Regions from separate parts of the Exiguobacterium sp. TDN 0502 genome, predicted to be linked through region 1. Evidence: riboswitches for the same ligand, from Rfam matches in the RefSeq annotation. Region 1 holds a riboswitch; each other region holds the start of a gene.
What was found. Region 1 has a riboswitch for lysine ahead of ACRPK8_RS13015 (Na+/H+ antiporter NhaC family protein). Riboswitches for the same ligand answer to the same signal wherever they lie in the genome.
Positions count from the first base shown of each region.

Region 2: linked by a shared signal. The riboswitch ahead of ACRPK8_RS14010 (aspartate kinase) and the one ahead of ACRPK8_RS13015 (Na+/H+ antiporter NhaC family protein) in region 1 are both predicted to bind lysine.
Region 3: linked by a shared signal. The riboswitch ahead of ACRPK8_RS09310 (amino acid permease) and the one ahead of ACRPK8_RS13015 (Na+/H+ antiporter NhaC family protein) in region 1 are both predicted to bind lysine.

Region 1 is NZ_JBOZGJ010000013.1:76,229-82,773, reverse strand. Features, by position in the region: gene ACRPK8_RS13020 (uracil-DNA glycosylase family protein) at 133-873, shown strand; lysine riboswitch at 967-1,145, shown strand; gene ACRPK8_RS13015 (Na+/H+ antiporter NhaC family protein) at 1,260-2,843, shown strand; gene htpG (molecular chaperone HtpG) at 2,910-4,772, opposite strand; gene ACRPK8_RS13005 (hypothetical protein) at 4,855-5,787, opposite strand; gene ACRPK8_RS13000 (SDR family oxidoreductase) at 5,859-6,545, shown strand, end outside.
Region 2 is NZ_JBOZGJ010000016.1:43,395-49,939, forward strand. Features, by position in the region: gene ACRPK8_RS14000 (argininosuccinate synthase) at 1-735, shown strand, start outside; gene argH (argininosuccinate lyase) at 732-2,102, shown strand; lysine riboswitch at 2,173-2,350, shown strand; gene ACRPK8_RS14010 (aspartate kinase) at 2,463-3,662, shown strand; gene ACRPK8_RS14015 (aspartate-semialdehyde dehydrogenase) at 3,676-4,668, shown strand; gene dapA (4-hydroxy-tetrahydrodipicolinate synthase) at 4,686-5,567, shown strand; gene dapB (4-hydroxy-tetrahydrodipicolinate reductase) at 5,564-6,310, shown strand; gene dapD (2,3,4,5-tetrahydropyridine-2,6-dicarboxylate N-acetyltransferase) at 6,297-6,545, shown strand, end outside.
Region 3 is NZ_JBOZGJ010000007.1:94,428-100,972, forward strand. Features, by position in the region: gene msrA (peptide-methionine (S)-S-oxide reductase MsrA) at 1-929, opposite strand, end outside; gene ACRPK8_RS09300 (hypothetical protein) at 999-1,181, opposite strand; gene ACRPK8_RS09305 (solute:sodium symporter family transporter) at 1,242-3,002, opposite strand; gene ACRPK8_RS09310 (amino acid permease) at 3,151-4,632, opposite strand; lysine riboswitch at 4,765-4,953, opposite strand; gene ACRPK8_RS09315 (MarR family winged helix-turn-helix transcriptional regulator) at 5,118-5,573, shown strand; gene ACRPK8_RS09320 (diguanylate cyclase) at 5,737-6,545, shown strand, end outside.

The sequences.
Region 1 (6,545 bases):
ACTTTGTCTTCAGTCTGAAAGGACTCGTTTCGAGTCCTTTTTTATACCTGATAAAAAATTGTGAAAGGGTCTAATTGTCTCAAATGGTATTATTTGTTATTATAGTTCCAATACAGAGAGAGAGGACCTTTCATGAATTCGTTAACTATTTTTGAACAGGCGATCCGTGACCTCCCCGACGATCGTACCTTGCGGCGGGACGAATTATGGACACCTGACTTTTTATTACAACAAGAAAAACAATTAGCCATTTATTATTCTCCGATTGGCGAGTATGTAAACACAGAAGCAAAGGTCGTCATCATCGGGATCACACCCGGCTTTGATCAGATGCGGATTGCGTTCGAGGAAGCGACTGATGCACTTCATCATGGCGCTTCTGTGGAGGAAACGGCACGGCTCGTCAAGTATACGGCAAGTTTTGCCGGAACGATGCGCCGTAATCTCGTCCAAATGCTTGATGCACTCGGTCTTGCACCTTTACTTGAAATCGATACAAGCGCTAGCTTGTTCCACGAACATCAAGATTTATTACATCCAACCTCACTATTGAAGCACCCTGTCTTTTATCGCGAAAAAAATTATTCCGGTCATCAACCAAAAATCGGTCGCAGTCCTTTGTTAAAACATTATGCCGAGGAACATTTTGTGGCAGAAATCAATCAGTTGCATCATCCTGTATTACTTATTCCACTCGGGCGTGTCGTCGAAGCACAGGTACGGAGTTTGATCCATGACGGAAGAATCGAGCCACACCATCAGCTGCTTTCCGGTTTTCCGCATCCATCCGGGGCAAACGGTCATCGCAAAAAACAGTTCGAAGAAAATCAAGCGTATCTGACAAAACAGCTGATTCAATATTTCGCTCAATAGAAGCATTTTCCGTTAAGTTTTCAGAAAATATGGTTGAACCCATTCCGACAGACATGATAAAGTGGGCATAAGAACAGAATATGACTATTCTATCGATGAGGTAGAGGCGCGATTTCAATCAGTACTTGGTCCGAGGATGACAACGAAGACGACTACAGGAAAGGTGACATCGCCGAAATGACAGTATGTGTCGAGCATGCCGTTGTTGGTCGATTCGGGAAACACCCGATCGATTGCCATACATATTTCTTGTATGGAGCGCTCCAATTCGGCTAAGAAAGACGCATCCAGCGAGGGTGTCGGCTTTGTTGCCGGTGCCCTTGCTTTTTTGTATGCCGCGGGGTCTCATCTTTAAGTTATCTATTTTAAAGAGGAGGATATTTTTCATGGTTAACTATTCAGATTCCATCATTGCTCTCGTCCCTGCCTTATTGGCTATCGTACTGGCCATCTTTACGCGAAAGGTCGTTCTTTCGTTAGGTGTCGGCATTCTCGTCGGCGCTCTGCTACTCCATCGTTTTAATCCGATCGATACGGTGACGTATCTCGGTAAGAACATCTTCAGTCTGTTTTGGGCGGATGGCGCCTTGAACGAGTGGAACGTCCTGTTACTCGTATTCTTACTCTTGCTTGGTATCTTGTCTACGCTGATTCAAACATCAGGTGGTGCCCGTGCCTTCGGTGAATGGGCTGCTACACACGTCAAGACAGCACGCGGTGCACGATTAGTTGCCTTTGGTCTTGGTATCTTGATTTTCATTGATGACTATTTCAACAGTCTGGCTGTCGGGAATGTCAGTCGTCCATTAACGGATCGTCGTGGCGTATCGCGTGCGAAACTAGCCTACCTGATTGATTCGACCGCTGCGCCGGTCTGTGTCATTAGTCCGCTCTCCAGTTGGGGAGCATTCATCATCTCCATCATCGCTGGTATCCTAACGACACATTCGATTACGGATTACTCTGCCTTCAGCGCTTTCATGATGATCGTACCGTTAAACTTCTATGCCATCTTCGCTCTTCTGTTAACACTTTACATCGCTTATTCCGGTATCTCTGTCGGACCGATGAGACAACATGAACTGCGTGCCGCTAAAGGCGAACTCTTCGATGCTTCGAAAGGAACACCGATGGGGATGGCAAAAGAGGTGACTGAACATACGAACGGAAAAGTCCGTGATCTTGTCGTTCCGATCATCGTCCTCGTCATCGCTACGATTAGTGCGTTACTCGGCACCGGTGCCCAAGCCCTTGCTGCCGACAACCGCCCGTTTACTTTGATCGGTGCCTTTGAAGCGACGGACGTCACCCGTTCCCTCGTCGCTGGTGTCGTCATTAGTTTGATCGTTGCCTTCCTGATGCTGATCGGTCGTAAGATTCCAGGACGTGATTACCGCGCAAGTATCGTTGCGGGTCTTCGTTCGATGTGGCCGGCTGTCGTGATTCTTTTGTTCGCATGGACGATCATCGCTGTCATCGGTGACATGAAAACCGGCGACTACCTAGCGAGCTTCGTCAGCAACTCAATCTCTGCTTCCTACTTGCCGTTCTTGCTGTTCTTGATTGCCGGTGTGATGGCATTTTCGACAGGAACAAGTTGGGGTACATTCGGCATCATGTTGCCGATCGGTGCAGATCTCGTCATGGCCGTTGATGCGTCACTATTGCTTCCGACACTTGCTGCTGTTCTTGCCGGCTCCGTCTTCGGTGACCACTGTTCACCAATCTCGGATACAACGATTTTAAGTTCAACAGGAGCTGGGTCCCATCATATCGATCATGTTACGACACAACTTCCGTATGCGCTGGTCGGTGCCGTCACGGCTGCTGTCGGCTATTTAGTCGTCGGCGTAACGGAATCATCGCTCTTCGGATTCATCGGTGCCCTCGTGACATTCATCTTGTTCGTCGTCGTCTTGAACGTCCTCTCGAAAAAAGGTGAGACGGCTTCTGATTTACAAACGGATTAATGTAAAATGGTACGAGAAAAAGCATTGGATGCGCGCATCCAATGCTTTTTTTGATCCTACTCGTTTTCACACCATCAATAGACACACATCATTTGCGAATGCTACCGGGTCCTCAAGCGGGAGTCCTTCAACAAGCAAGGCTTGCTGATACATCAACTTTGTATAGCGTTCGAATTTCGAACGATCGTTTTGATACGCTGCTTCAAGAGACTCAAATACGCTGTGCGACGGGTTCAACTCGAGAATCTTGACCGCTTCTACCCCTTCGTTGTTCGGCATCGCCTTTAAGATTTTCTCCATCTCGATCGAAACGGCGCCGTCCGTCGCAAAGCAGACCGGATGGGATTTCAGTCGTGTCGATGCTTTGACTTCCTTGACCTGTCCACTTAACACTTCCTGCATCGCTTGGAACATCTCAGCTTGCGCATCCGTCGTCTCTGCTGCTTCTGCTTCGATTCCTAAATCACTGCTCGTCACCGACTTGAACGTCTTCTCGCCATACGTCACGAGCATCTGAATCGCGAACTCGTCAATCTCTTCCGTGAAGTACAAGATGTCGTATCCTTTATCACGAACGAGTTCGGATTGCGGTAATTTATCCAAACGATTCGTACTCTCACCAGCAGCATAGTAGATATGCGCCTGATCTTCCGGCATCGCTGCGACGTATTCCGAAAGTGTGATCAACTTCTTCTCCTTCGCTGAGTAGAAGAGGATCAGGTCCTGTACCTGTTCTTTATGCATGCCGTAATCATTGTACATACCGAACTTCAGCTGACGTCCGAACGCTTGATAGAACGTTTCGTACTTCGCGCGATCTTCGCGTAGGAGTGCTTCAAGTTGTGTCTTAATCTTACTTTGAATGTTTTTTGCGATCAGCTTCAGTTGACGATCGTGCTGCAGTAACTCACGCGAGATGTTGAGCGATAAGTCTTCCGAGTCAACCATGCCTTTGACGAAACTGAAGTGATCCGGCAACAAGTCGCTGCATTTTTCCATGATCAGGACACCGTTGGCATAAAGCTCGAGTCCTTTTTCAAATTCCTTCGAATAATAATCGTACGGTGCCTGCTCCGGAATGAATAGAATCGATTGATAACGAACCGCGCCGTCGACACTGATATGAATGTGTTTCGCCGGTGTGTCGAAACCATATCGCTTCTCTTGATAGAAGTTCGTATAATCCTCGTCCGTCAATTCCCGTTTGTTCTTCCGCCAGATCGGCACCATGCTGTTGATCGTCTTGACGACCTCGACCTCTTTCGTCTCGTCACTACCTTCGACCGGTTGGCGTTCGATTTCCTTCATCTCGATCGGATAACGGATGAAATCGGAGTATTTCTTGATGATGCTACGCAAGCGGTACGTCTCAAGGTACTCGTCATACGATTCTTCGTCCTCGTTCGCTTTGATGTGGAGGGTGATCTCTGTTCCGACCGTTTCTTTGTCGACTTCCTCGATCGTATAGCCTTCGACACCACGTGACTCCCATTTATAGGCGACCTTACTACCAAAAGGTTTCGTGACGACAGTGACGACGTCAGCAACCATGAACGCGGAATAGAATCCGACACCGAACTGACCGATGATATCATGACCGTCTTGCGCTTCATTCTCAGCCTTGAAGGCAAGCGAGCCACTCTTTGCAATCGTTCCTAGATTTTCTTCGAGCTCTTCCTTCGTCATTCCGATTCCCGTATCACGAATGACGAGCTGGCGTGCTTCTGTATTCGGTTCAATCGTAATTTTGTAGTGTTCCTTCTCGAACGAAATCGTCTCGTCCGTCAACGCTTTATAATACATCTTATCCATGGCGTCACTGGCATTCGAGATCAATTCGCGTAGAAAAATCTCCTTATGCGTATAGATGGAATGAATCATCATCTCAAGCAACCGTTTTGATTCCGCCTTAAATTGTTTCGTTTCCATGCTACTTCAGCCTCCCTTTTTTAGCACTCAATCATATAGAGTGCTAATTCATCTCCTATTATTAGGGAGTTCGAAATATCTGTCAATCTCCTTTTTGGGCGTACCTTATGACTTCTTCACGGACGATCGCTCCGATTCGGTATAGATGCTCTGCTGCCCCATATGTGCCATGACTGACGCCATTTTCATCCTTTCGATTACCAAGACCGATGAACTGCTCACTTGGTTTGAAGTGGAGTCCGACGACGGGAAGCTGAAACTGTGATGAAAAGCCGATTTGAAAACTTGCGTCCGGATAATCCGGCGCTTGATAAGTCGTCCAGTCAATGTCTGGTTCAAGCTTCGCAAATCGTTCCGTATGTTCCTTGCCGAGCAGGATGATTCCCTTTAACGAAAACAGCTCGAGAAGACGCAATAAAAACGTTTGTCCAAACGAACTGTCTTCTAACACTCCCCGTTCTTTAATCGCTCCCATATAGTGCTGCGTCGGAAACGGGAAAAAATCCAGATGAATGACCGGATCAGACGTGTCCTCGTAAAGCGACGCACCAAATCCGTTCAAAAACCCTTCGAGTTTACCTCCCCCCGGTCGACCGAACCAGGTCCGGTACACATTCGGTTGTTTGAAGTAGTGATTGAAGCGCCGGATGGAATCCGTCAATATCTCTTCCTGTAGGTAATCATCCCATGTCATGGACTGCGGACGTATGAAAAGCGGGCCGTGTTCGTCAAACCGTAACGCGCCCGTCCGGTCCAAAAACTGAGATCGGGATGGATTCGTCGCGACTGTCACCCAGCTACTACGTGTCGCGTCACCAAACCAAAGAACCGGTGTCGTTCGGTCAATCAGTTGATCAGCAAACGCTCCTTTTTCAAGCATCATTTGATACTGGGCGGCTTCTCGTAATAATTTTTTTGCAAGTTGCCATTGGTCGGATGTCAGCGTTCTCATCTCCTTCTGTACAGCGGTTATGCTGTTGTAGATGTACCCCCTCTTCTCGATCACTAGACGCATCGATGGGTTTAAGCACGATTTCTCAGGGAATGTTTCATAAGGTGAACGATAACTTTGGGAGGGATTCAGCAATGGGTAGACTTGATCAAAAAGTAGCTGTCATTACCGGTTCAGCAACAGGGATCGGACAAGCGACCGCACTTGTATTCGCAGAACAGGGAGCAACGGTCGTCTGTGCCGATGTCTCACTTGAAAAAGCACAACAAACGGTGGAACAGATTACACAACACGGTGGAAAAGCGGAAGCCGTCCATGTCGATGTCTCAGACGTCGAGAGTGTTGAACAACTCGCGAAGCACATCCAAGAGACATACGGTACGGTAGACGTCCTCTTCAATAATGCCGGAATCGATGAACAAGGCGGAAAAGTCCATGAATACCCAATTGACCTCTTCGATCGAATCATCGCTGTCGATTTGCGTGGTACGTTCCTCGTCAGTAAATTCTTGATTCCACTCATGCTCGATCATGGCGGTTCAATCATCAACACGTCATCGATGTCAGGGCGAGCAGCTGACTTGAACCGGTCTGGTTATAACGCGGCGAAGGGCGGGATCGCGAACTTCACACGTGCAATGGCAATCGATTATGCGCGTCATGGCATTCGTGTCAATTCGTTATCACCGGGAACGATCGAGACACCACTCATCGATACACTCGTCGGTGAAAAGGAAAAAGAGCAGGGCAAACAGTTCCGCGATGCGAACGCTTGGATCACCCCACTCGGTCGACTCGGCAAACCACGCGAGATGGCAACG
Region 2 (6,545 bases), on a different contig from region 1:
AAAGAAAACAACGTGCCGATTCCAATCAACCTCGACAGCCCATATTCGATCGATATGAACCTGTGGGGACGGAGTAACGAATGTGGTGTCTTAGAAAACCCATGGACAGAGCCACCGCAAGACGCTTACGCGTTGACGGTAGCACCGGAAGACGCTCCGGATCAGGCGGAAGAAGTCATCATCGGTTTTGAAGCAGGCGTTCCGGTCTCGATTAACGGAACGACGTATCCACTCGCAAAACTGATCACGGAACTGAACATCATCGCTGGAGCGCATGGCGTCGGACGGATTGACCACGTTGAGAACCGTCTCGTCGGCATCAAATCGCGGGAAGTCTACGAGTGCCCAGGGGCAACAGTTTTACTGAAAGCACATGCTGCACTCGAGACGATCACATTGACGAAGGACGTCGCTCATTTTAAACCGTTACTCAGCAAACAATATGCAGAAACGATCTACAACGGTCTCTTCCACGCACCGTTGACGAAAGGTCTGAAAGCTTTCTTGACGGCAACACAGCAGGATGTCACGGGAGAAGTTCGGGTCAAACTGTTCAAAGGAAACGCAACCGTGACGGGTCGTCAGTCGGCTGTCTCACTCTATGATGAGAAACTTGCGACGTATACAAAAGAAGATGCGTTTGATCATGAAGCAGCAAAAGGCTTCATCAAATTGCACGGGCTTGCCGTTTCGACGCATGCGAGCGTTCATCGTCAGGCGGGTGTGACGAAATGACCAAACTCTGGGGCGGACGTTTTACGGAAAGTGCTTCCGCTCAAGCGGAAGCCTTCGGAGCATCGATTGCATTCGATCAAAAATTAGCGAGCGTCGATTTAAAAGGCAGTCTCGCACATGCACAGATGTTGTTCGAACAAGGAATTCTTGACCAAGACGAGTGGTCGCACATCGAGCAAGGACTAAAGCAACTGGAAGTGACGTTAGCCGACCATTCCTACACGTTAGCGGATGAGGACATTCATATGAACCTTGAGCGTTTGTTGACGGAACAGATCGGTCCGGTCGCAGGGAAACTGCATACGGCACGGAGTCGAAACGACCAGGTCGCAACCGATTTGCATCTATGGATGGAGCAGCACGTCGAAGCGTTGACGACGGCATTACGCGAACTTCAATCTGTCATCACGGAACAGGCCGAGCAACATATCGAGACGGTCATGCCGGGGTATACGCATTTACAACGGGCACAACCGATCTCGCTCGCGCATCACTTGCTTGCGTACTTCTGGATGTTCGAACGGGACGTCGAACGGTTGACGGACAATCAAAAACGGATCCGGAAATCACCGCTTGGTGCGGGCGCGCTCGCTGGGACGACGTTCCCGATCGACCGTTTCCGGTCTGCCGAGTTGCTCGGTTTCGAGTCGATCTATCCGAACAGCCTCGATGCGGTCTCCGACCGCGACTTCGTCATCGAATACCTCGGGATCGCTTCGACCGTCATGATGCATCTCTCGCGTTTTTGTGAAGAAATCATCATTTGGGCGTCACAGGAATTCGGCTTCATCGAGTTGTCCGATGCCTTCTCGACAGGGTCGAGCATGATGCCACAGAAGAAAAATCCGGATTTCGCTGAATTGATTCGCGGGAAAACGGGTCGTGTCTACGGCAACCTGATGGGCTTCCTGACGACGATGAAGGCATTACCACTCGCTTACAATAAAGACATGCAAGAGGATAAGGAAGGGGTCTTTGATACAGCAGATACCGTCCTTCAGTCCGTCCAAATCTTCACCGGAATGATTGAATCCGCGACGTTTAAGACCGAAGCGCTCAAGAAGGCGACAATGCAAGACTTCTCGAATGCAACGGAACTCGCCGACTACCTCGTAACGAAAGGCATACCATTCCGGGAAGCGCACGAAATCGTCGGGAAGGCTGTCCTTTACTGTGTACAGAAGGGCTGTTTCCTGAAAGATTTGAACCTCGAGACGTATCAAACCTTCCATCCGGATATCACGGAAGAAGTCTATCCGCTCCTCGATCCGGTTCAAGCAGTAGCCCGCCGGACAAGTTACGGCGGTACAGGGTTTGCTGCCGTTTCGGAGCAACTCGAACTCGCAAAACAGCATCTTGCGAATTGACGGATTTTGAAAAAAATCAGTCAAATGACTGGATTTAACAAAAGATGTCTGCTATAACTGTAACTAACAACCGACAGATAGAGGCGCGGACGACATGAGTAGCATCATTCTTGAAGGCAAGCATGCCGAATGATGTGAAAGGGGAAGTCCGCCGAAGTGAACGAGAAGATGCTTCTTCTTATTTGCTGGTACAACGGTTAAGATCCGTTGTACTGCCGAAACCGATGTTTCGGAGCGCTATCTTACGTAAAAGAACGAACGACTTTGTCTTCGTTTGTCCGATCGTGATAACGACGGGCCGTAGGAACGCTCCTACCGGCCCGTCGTTTTTTTCTGTATCGGGACAAAGGAGATAGGATTGTGACAACTGTACTTAAATTTGGTGGAAGCTCGGTTGCGACTGTCGAACAGATTCAGTCTATTGCGAATTATTTGAAGAGTCGCGCAGCCGAAGGTGAAAAACTCGTCGTCGTCGTTTCGGCGATGGGCAAGATGACGGATTCTTTGATCGCACAGGCGCAAGCCATCACGGACCGCCCTGAGCGACGGGAACTCGATCGACTGCTTGCCATCGGAGAAGAACAGACGATTTCATTACTCAGCATCGCCCTCAACTCGCTCGGCGTCAAAGCGTTATCGCAAACGGGCGCACAAGCGGGAATCAGTACGATGGGATTGCATACGAAAAGTAAGATCAAACAGATTGATGGAGATCTGTTACGGCAAAAACTCGAAACGTACGATGTCGTCATCGTCGCCGGTTTCCAAGGGGTTAATGAACTCGGGGACGTCACGACACTCGGACGGGGCGGATCGGATACGACAGCAGTTGCCTTAGCTGCAGTCCTTGATAAACGCTGTGAAATCTATACCGATGTCGACGGTGTCTACACGGCTGATCCACGAATCCATGCCGCTGCTCAACCAATTCCGCACATTTCATATGATGAGATGATGGAGATGAGCGCCCTCGGGTCGAAGGTCATGGAAATGCGGAGTGTCGAGCTCGGGAAAAAATACGGCGTACACATCTTCGTCGGGAAAACACTTGAATCGAAAAGGGGAACATGGATCATGGAAGCGACGGAAACAATGGAACAAAAAGCGGTCACGAGTGTCAGCGTGACGAAGAACGTCTTGACGGTGTCGATCAAGCACGTACCACAAACGAACGCGGCAGTAGCCGATATCTTCGAACTGTTATCGAACCGCCACGTCAACATCGACATGATCAGTCAAACGACGTTCGACAGCGACATCTTCTTATCGTTCTCATGTCCACTCGATGAGGAAGAGTTCCTCGATGAAGCCTTAAAAGACATCATGGATCGCTTCACGACAGCGAAGGTCGATCGCCATAATCAACACGCGAAATTGTCTGTCGTCGGAATCGGAATGCGCGATGCGACAGGTGTTGCTTCGAAATTGTTCGCAATCTTCCGAGCAGAGAACATCCCGTTCTATCAAGTCACGACGTCAGAAATCAGCATCTCATACACGATTGCACAAGACGATATTGAACGGACGGTTGCAGCGATTGCAAACGCGTTCGAGTTATAAGGAGGAAAACAGGATGTATCACGTAGCCGTCATCGGAGCAACCGGCGCCGTCGGTCAAAAAATGTTACAAGTACTCGCAGAACTGGACTTCCCGGTCAGCCGCTTGTCCGCTTACGCTTCTGCTCGTTCAGCAGGCAACACGGTGCAGTTCAAAGGAGAAGATATTACGATCCAAGCGCTGACGCCAAACATCACGGAAGACGGAATCGATGTCGCGTTGTTCGCAGCAGGCGGAACGATCAGTGAGCAATATGCCCCGTTACTAGCTGAAAACGGAACACTCGTCGTCGATAATTCAAGTGCCTTCCGGATGCAGGAGACGATTCCACTCGTCGTGCCAGAAGTCAATCCGCAAGCGATTCAAGCAACGAACCGCTTGATCGCAAATCCGAACTGTTCGACGATTCAATCCGTCGTCGCGTTAGCACCGCTCCAGTCACTGGGATTCGAACGGATCAACTATACGACGTATCAGGCCGTATCCGGTTCTGGTCAAAAAGGAATCGAGGATCTGGCACGCGGGGCACGCGGAGAAGAGCCCGTCAATTATCCACATCCGATTCACGATAACATCTTGCCGCATATCGATGTGTTCCTTGAGAACGGCTATACGAAAGAAGAGCAGAAGATGATTGATGAAACACGGAAAATCTTCAATCTTCCAGCATTACCAGTCAGTGCGACGTGCGTCCGGGTGCCGGTCACGAATTCTCACTCGGTTGCAATCAACGTCACGTTTACACAACCGACGACGGTTACAGCAATCCGTGAAGCACTGGAAGGCGCACCGGGCGTCGTCCTCATCGATGATGTCGCGAATACACGTTATCCGATGCCGCTCGACGCAAGCGGGACGGACGACGTCTACGTCGGTCGGATTCGACAAGATGATAGTCTCGCGAACACATTCCATCTCTGGTGTGTAGCCGACAACATCCGAAAAGGTGCCGCGTCAAACGCCGTACAAGTCGCACGCCAAGCCATCGAACAGTCGATTCATTCATAACAAAGGAGGAGTTCTTCATGTTCAAAGGAGCAGGTACAGCGCTCGTCACACCATTTAATGAAGCAGGCGAGTTGGATCTACACGTATTCGAACGCTTGATCGAGCAACAACTCGCAGCGGGGATTCAGGCACTTGTCGTCGGAGGGACGACAGGAGAAGGTTCGACCTTAACGAATGCGGAATTCGAACAACTCCTGACGACTGCCGTTCAAGTCACAGCAGGACGAGTACCCGTCATTGCCGGAACGGGTTCGAACAACACGGCAGTAACAATCGAGAAGACGTTACTCGCAGAACGCCTTGGTGCGGATGCAGCGATGCTCGTCACACCGTACTACAATAAAACATCACAAGCCGGTCTCGTCGCGCACTTCACGGCGGTCGCTGATGCAACCGAATTACCGATCATGCTGTACAACGTTCCGTCGCGGACAGGCGTTGCAATCGCAGTCGAAACCGCAGTGACGTTAGCACGTCATCCACGCATCCAAGCGTTTAAGGAAGCGAGTGGAGACGTCAGCTTCATGGGCGAACTGATGGCAGCGATTCCGGAAGACTTCGCGGTCTTCTGTGGAAATGACGATCAAATCCTGCCTTATATGGCATGGGGCGCACAAGGTGTCATCTCGGTCCTCTCGAATCCGTACCCGGCAGAGACACAAGCACTGGCTGAATCCTTACTGGCACAAGATCTCGTGACGGCGCGCCGGATTCAGGCAGACTTGTTACCGGTCATCGGTGCCTTGTTCAGCGACGTCAATCCGATTCCAGTCAAAGCATCGCTTGAAGAACTCGGCTTTGCAGTCGGTGCGCCGCGCTTGCCGCTCGTCCGTCAATCGGAAGCCGGTCACGCGCACTTACTCGAAACGATGCGGGCTTACAAAGGAGTGGTTCGATGAAACTCGCGTTACACGGTTATGGGGCGACAGGACAATACGTCGTCGAACTCGCACCACAAAGTGTCGTGGCAATCGTTGACCGGACGAAGTCGTCGGATACGATTGCATCATACGCAGAACTAACGGAGATGGCAGAGGAAGTCGATGCAATCATCGACTTCTCACATCCGAGTTTGTTACCGGATCTGCTCGCATATGGGCTGGCGACCAAAACACCACTCGTCATCGCGACGACTGGTTTTTCGGAGGCAGAACTGGCATCGATCAAGGACGCCGCAAAAGAAATTCCGATCTTCCAGTCGTACAACATGTCGTACGGCATCGCGATGGTGCAGCAACTGCTGAAGACACTCGTACCACTAGCAGGAGCGTATGACATCGAATTGCTCGAGAAACATCACAACCAAAAAGTCGATGCGCCAAGCGGAACGGCGGAGTTGTTATTGCAAACGATTCAGACGGCACGTGACGTCACACCGGTGTATGACCGGTCTCAAACGCGGCAGAAGCGAGAGACGAACGAGATCGGGATGCACGCGATGCGCGGTGGAACAATCTTCGGAGAACACGAAGTCTTATTCGCCGGTGTCGACGAATTGATTGAAATCAAACATACGGCATTATCGAAAAAAGTATTTGCTTCTGGTGCGATCAAAGCAGCTGAGGCACTCATTCAAAAAACAGCGGGACTCTATACATTAGAGACGCTCTACACACAGGAGGATTCACATGTTACTCACTGATGCTTACGAAATTGCTAAATTCATTAAAGATGCTAAAAAACAAACACCGGTTAAACTCTACGTGAATGGTGACTTGGCGGGCTTGACGATCGAAGGCGCAACAGCGTTCGGATCAGATGAATCAAAGATTTTCTTCGCGGATGCAGGACTTGCGGCTACTTTCTTAGAAAAGTATTCAGATCGCATCACGGATGTTCACGTGGAGTATGACCGTCGCAACAGTGCGGTACCAATG
Region 3 (6,545 bases), on a different contig from region 1:
TATTCCCCGTATCCTGCCGAATCAAGCTCTTCGAGCGGAATAAATCGTAACGCCGCTGAGTTGATACAGTAGCGAAGACCGCCAAGTTCTGTCGGACCATCATCGAAGATATGACCAAGGTGACTATCTGCATTCGCAGAACGAACTTCTGTCCGTGTCATCCCGTGACTCGTATCGAGTTCAACTTCCATCTTGTCTTCTGAGATCGGTTTAGCAAAGCTTGGCCATCCACAGTTTGACTGGAATTTATCTTTCGATGTGAAGAGTGGTGTACCATCGACGATATCGACATACAGTCCCGGACGTTCTTCATCCCAGTATTCATTACGGAAAGCAGGCTCTGTTCCGTTCTCTTGTGTGACTTTATACTGAATCGGTGTCAGACGCTCCTTCAGCTCTTTCTCTTTACCATGATCCTTCCACGCTTCCTTGATGAATTTTGCGCGACCTGAGCCGACGCTGTACATCTGATAACGGAACGGATTCTTTTTATAATAATCTTGGTGATATTCTTCAGCTGGCCAGAACGGTTTTTCCGGACGAATCTCTACCGCGACCGGACGTGAGAAACGTCCTGATGCGTCAAGCGCTGCTTTTGAACGTTCCGCCGCTTCACGCTGTGCTTCATCGACATAAAAGATTGCTGGCTGATACGATTCACCACGGTCATTGAATTGACCACCACCATCTGTCGGATCGATTTGGCGCCAGAAAATCTCGAGTAATTCTTCATACGTGATGACGGACGGATCGTACGTCACTTCGACTGCCTCCAAGTGACCTGTCGTTTCCGAACAGACCTCTTTATAAGTCGGGTTCTCTGTATGACCACCGGTATATCCTGAAATGACCTGCTCTACCCCATCATATTTATGGAATGGCTTGACCATGCACCAGAAACAACCACCTGCAAATATTGCTTTTGCCATCTATCTTCCCCTCCTCTGTATATGACTATTTTACCTCGTTCAGAGAATGGACTCGACTTTCCTGCTCATTCAATCCTCCGGGTTCGCTTTTAGGCGACGCATGACGAAATAGATGGCCGCAAAGACAAGGAGAAGTCCTCCAAGCGAATACCAGATGTTATTCAACCGATAAATCATTTGGTACAAGGCAAGTGTCACAAGCAATAACGCAATCGGTAAGAAGGCCCGCTTAAAGTGATACCAGTAGTTCATGAAGATCGCCTCCTGTTTTTCTTTCATCTTACCTGATATATCCTCCCTTCTGCGAGAAGATTATTCAGCCTGACGGTACTCCTCCTCAAGATAGGTCCGGTACTTCGTTTCCCAGGCGTTTAGCGACACACGCCATAAAAGAACCGTCAGTACGACAAGGAATCCGGTAATCGGCCAAAACCAGTTGGAGACGATGCCCGAGATAGAAGCGAGCCCGATCTCTGAAAATAGAACATATGTCCAGACGATGGAGGCACAAAGTAAGATCGAGACCGGGATTGCGTATTTCCATGGGACGAGTTCGACCGCGTGGCGCCGATTGACTCTTCCCGTTTGAACCGCCGGATACCGGTAACCCATGAACACCATGAACGCGACTTCGATGGCAAGGAGAATGCCGTATCCGTGAATGTAGCTGATTCCGTGATTCCAGCCAAATAACTGTCTGAAACCGAAGACGAACAGATAATAGGCGAACACATGGAAAACGATGACGATTTTCGCAGCAATCGCCGGAATCCGTTTCATGAAAATCCCCATCAAGACGATAACGAGAATCGGAATGTTGAAAAATCCTGTGAATTGTCGGATCAAACTCCATAAGCCATCCGGTGCATACATCAAAAATGGCGCGATGATGAAGGAAATCAGGGCTACGATAGACCCGAACCATTTACTGACACGGATCAGGTGCTCATCACTTGCCCCTTTCGCAAATACAGGCTGATAAATGTCGAGTACAAAAAGCGTTGCGATACTGTTTAGCAACGAGTTGAATGAACTGAAGACAGCTCCGAGCAAGACCGCTAAAAAGAATCCCATGAGTGAGACAGGCAACAACTCGGTAATCAGTCGCGGATAGGACAGGTCCCCGCTCGTCAACGTATTCCCATATAAGTGATAGGCGATGATACCGGGAATCAGCATGAAGACCGGAACGAGTAACTTTAGGAATCCTGTCATCAAGACACCCTTTTGTCCTTCTTTTAGATTCTTTGCTCCGAGGACACGCTGGATGACATATTGATTCAGTGACCAGTAAAATAAATTGGCAAATAAAATACCTGTAAAAATCGAAAAGAATGGGACGGCATCCGTCGAACTGCCGATGGCGTTTAATTTCTCAGGCTGTACAGTAGCGATCGTCTTCATCCCCTGCACTAGACTTCCGTCACCGAGAGTAATGAACCCAAGAATCGGAACAAGAAATCCAACAAAAACGAGCCCGATCCCGTTAAGCGTATCGGAGACGGCAACGGCACGTAATCCTCCGAAGATCGCATAAATCGCTCCGATGATTCCGACGATCCAGACGACTACCCATAACGACTGTGTATAGCTCAAACCGAATAGTTCTGGCACGTCAAACAGCTGCAGGACAGCGATTCCGCCCGAATAGAGCATTGATGGAATCGTCACACACATGTAACCAAGCAAAAAAAGCAGGACCGTCATCCGGCGAACCGTTTCGTCATACCGGTGACTTAAGTATTCCGGTAACGTCGAGATCTCGAGACCTAAAAATTTTGGAAGCAGATAGATGGCCATGATGATCGCAGCAAACCCAGCGGTGACTTCCCATGCCATACTGGACATGTTCCCCATGAAGGACTGTCCATTCAGTCCAATCAACTGCTCTGCTGATAAATTCGTCAACAGCAAGGAACCGGCAATAAAAATACCACTCAATCCCCGACCTGCTAAAAAGTATTCATCGGCGCCCTGTGTTTTTCCCCGGGTCAACCGGTACGATATGTAAGCAACCAATAACATAAAAAAAGCAGCGGAACCTAGTGTAAAGAACAGTTCAGATGTCGTCATGCTTCTCCTCCTCATCTCCCATTTCAAATGCTATGCATGAATAAGTATTCATGTATTCCTTTTTTATACTTTTTTAAAACTATATTCTAGAAAACGTTTTCATGAACGGAAACAAAAAACCACCTTCTTTGTGAAGGTGGTTCCTATATTAGGATTGACGAGGATGTTCCGGGAAGTCCATCTCGTCATAACGAACGATCGACGTCCGGTTTTTGAATTTATGTCCCAACCAGAAAGCAAGGAATAATGGAATACCAATATACGTCGCGGCAATTCCGACCCAATCAATCTGGTCCGCGAGGAATGCCGCATAATTTTGACCGACGATGACAAGGAAACAAAGACCGAACGCGAACAACGGACCGAATGGGAACGCCGGTGCCACGTAAGGTAAATCGTTCAATGAGTGTCCTTGAGCGACGAATCCTTTACGGAAACGGTAGTGGCTGATCGCAATTCCGAGCCACGCGATGAATCCGGTCATCCCGGAAGCGTTGAGTAACCATAGATATACCTGTCCACCAAACATCGATGTCAGGAAACAGAGCGCACCGATCGCCCCTGTTGCGAGCAGGGCATTACGCGGTACACCGTTTTTTGAGACTTTTGCGAACAGCTTCGGCGCGTCTCCTTGACGAGCCAATGTATAGAGCATCCGCGTCGATGCATACATCCCCGAGTTTCCGGCAGATAGAACCGACGTCAAGATGACGGCGTTCATGAGTGCTGCTGAGAAGGCAAGACCCGCTTTTTCAAAGACGAGCGTAAACGGACTAACCGCGACGTCCGTAATGTCATTTGAAACGAGATTCGGACTCGTATAAGGAATGAGCATACCGATGACGAAAATCGCAAAGACGTAGAAGAGTAAAATACGCCAAAAGACTTGTCGAACGGCCTTTGGCACATTCTTTTTCGGATCTTCCGACTCACCCGCTGCAATTCCGACGAGTTCCGTACCTTGGAAGCTGAATCCGGCAACGAGGATGATACCGATGACGGTAGGAATCCCGCCGACGAATGGTGCGTCACCCAGTGCGAAGTTTTTGAATCCGACTGGCGGCTCCGATGTGAAGACACCGAAAATCATCGCGACACCAACGACTAGGAAAACGATGACCGTAACGACCTTGATCATCGCAAACCAATACTCGGCTTCCCCGAATCCTTTGACGGAGAAGTAGTTCAAGCCGATCATCAGTACTAGGAATAAAGCACTGAAATAAAATCCTGGAACGTCCGGGAACCAGTACGTCATGACGATTTGTGCTGCAACGAGTTCAACCGCAATCGTGACTGCCCAGTTGTACCAGTAGTTCCAGCCTAAGGCAAAGCCGAATGATGGATCGACGAATTTCGTTCCGTAAGTCGAGAAGGAACCGGCGACCGGCATATACGCTGCCATTTCTCCAAGACTCGTCATCAGGAAATAGACCATCAGACCGACGATGGCATAGGACAGGAGTGCACCGCCCGGGCCTGCCGCTGCCACGGAAGCACCGGACGCGATGAAGAGTCCTGTTCCGATAGCTCCACCAATGGCGATCATCGACATGTGACGGGCTTGCAGCCCCCGTTTTAATCCTTCGGCCGTCGAATCCGTTGTTTGTTTGACATCTAAATTGTTCATTTCGTTCGCTTCTCTCTGTATGAATTTTTGTGAGAGGACACTTTTTGAATGAAAAAACAAAAAGCGCCCTCATCTTCCAGATGGAAGATGAGAACGCAGCATAATAAAATGGATGCGCCTCATTCTACCGTCGTGAAAGATAGCTCTCCACAAGTGAGTGATACCCGACTTGTGACAGTATTAGACCTATTTGATCTAATCCCAATCGATCATCTTCAAAGCGATGACTGATTTCGGCAACTCTCCCTTTCTGATTACCTCATTTGCCGCTTGACGACATCCGTAACCGTACTCTTGAGAACTGCAACCTCCATCCCACTGGTTGAGTGAGAACTGATTTAATTTTGTATTACTACGACATAGTACACAAGCCGCCACGAAATTGTCAATTCCCTTTTTCGAATCTCGAGGAGTCGATGGTAAAAATCCGATAGGTTTAGTACACTAAATGGTAGAAGTCCACTGAGAGAAAGGATGCTGCTTGCATGCCACAGGAACGTGATTTGCTAACTTACCGACTCGAGGAACAGATGCGTGTCATTCTTCGCACCCTTCGACGTGAACTGAATCGTTTGTTTGAAGGAACAGCGACCCGCAGTGAATTTTTCATTTTACGGAGTCTGTCGGAAAACGGTCCCCAACGTCCGACCCTTCTCGCCGAACAGTTTGAACTGGCGACCAGTCAGGTGACTGCCTTGACGGATAAGTTATATAAACAAGGATACGTGACACGGACTCGTTCAACGGAAGACCGCCGATCCATCGTCCTTGCCTTGACAGATGACGGGGAACGCGCATTTCGAGAGCTCGAAATCGTCCGCAAAAACTATCTCCATGACCGGTTTGGTACATTGACGGAAGAAGAACTCGAGACGATGGTACAGGTTTTTGATAAAATCTTACTGACGATGGACGAAGATACTGGTTCGTCCTCTTCATAAAAAACGGTAGATTTCCTACCGTTTTTTATTTTTTCTAAACATTTATCCCTGTCTAACCGTTATCTAGATGAGTATACTGGAAGTATATATATGGAAATCTGTTAGCTGGGGGAGTTGGGAGGATTTGTTGTCCATTATGAATCAATTCATTATTAATTTTTGTTTGCTCTTTACAACGATTACTCTCTTGTTCTTACCGTTTCGAAATCAACCACGTATTTCGATACACTCCAAATGGAGCACCCGGATTATTCTCGGAGCCGTCTCTGGTCTGATTGCCGTGTTACTGATGTTCAACGGTATTCAAATTGATGTCGCCCGTGTTGACCTACGCATCATTCCCGTCGCGATCGCCATGCTGTTCGGTGGTTTCCCTAGTGCCATCGTGGCAGGTGTCATGATAATCGGTACCCGTTACGTGTTGACGCCGGTTGATCAAATGGAGGGATTCTATTTATCCACACTGATTATTTCCATTTTCATCGTGACGATTGGGATGCTACGCCGGTTCGTTCACGTTTCGATGCGATCTTTTCAGTTGATGGTGCTGATCGGCATCCTTTACTCATTACCTGCTATTTATGTGTTGACACATAGCTGGTCGACATTCATTAAAATTTCGGTTGCTTATGTCTTCTTTCATCTGTTAGCAGGCTTCGTTGCCTTTCGTCTGTTGACGGAATTACGCCGTCACTTCGAAAACATTCAGTACCAACAAAAACTCGCGATGACCGATGCCTTGACGGGGCTGGCTAACCGCCGTCGTCTCGATGACTCGCTCTCCCTGGTCAATTCCGCCGACCAAGGGTACTCCCTCGTATTGATTGATATCGATTTCTTCAAGCATGTCAACGATACATATGGTCACGACGCGGGAGATGACGTGTTACGCCAACTCGGCATGACCCTCGCCTCCTTGACGCGCCCTGACGATCTCGTCGGACGCTATGGCGGAGAAGAGTTTTTAATCAT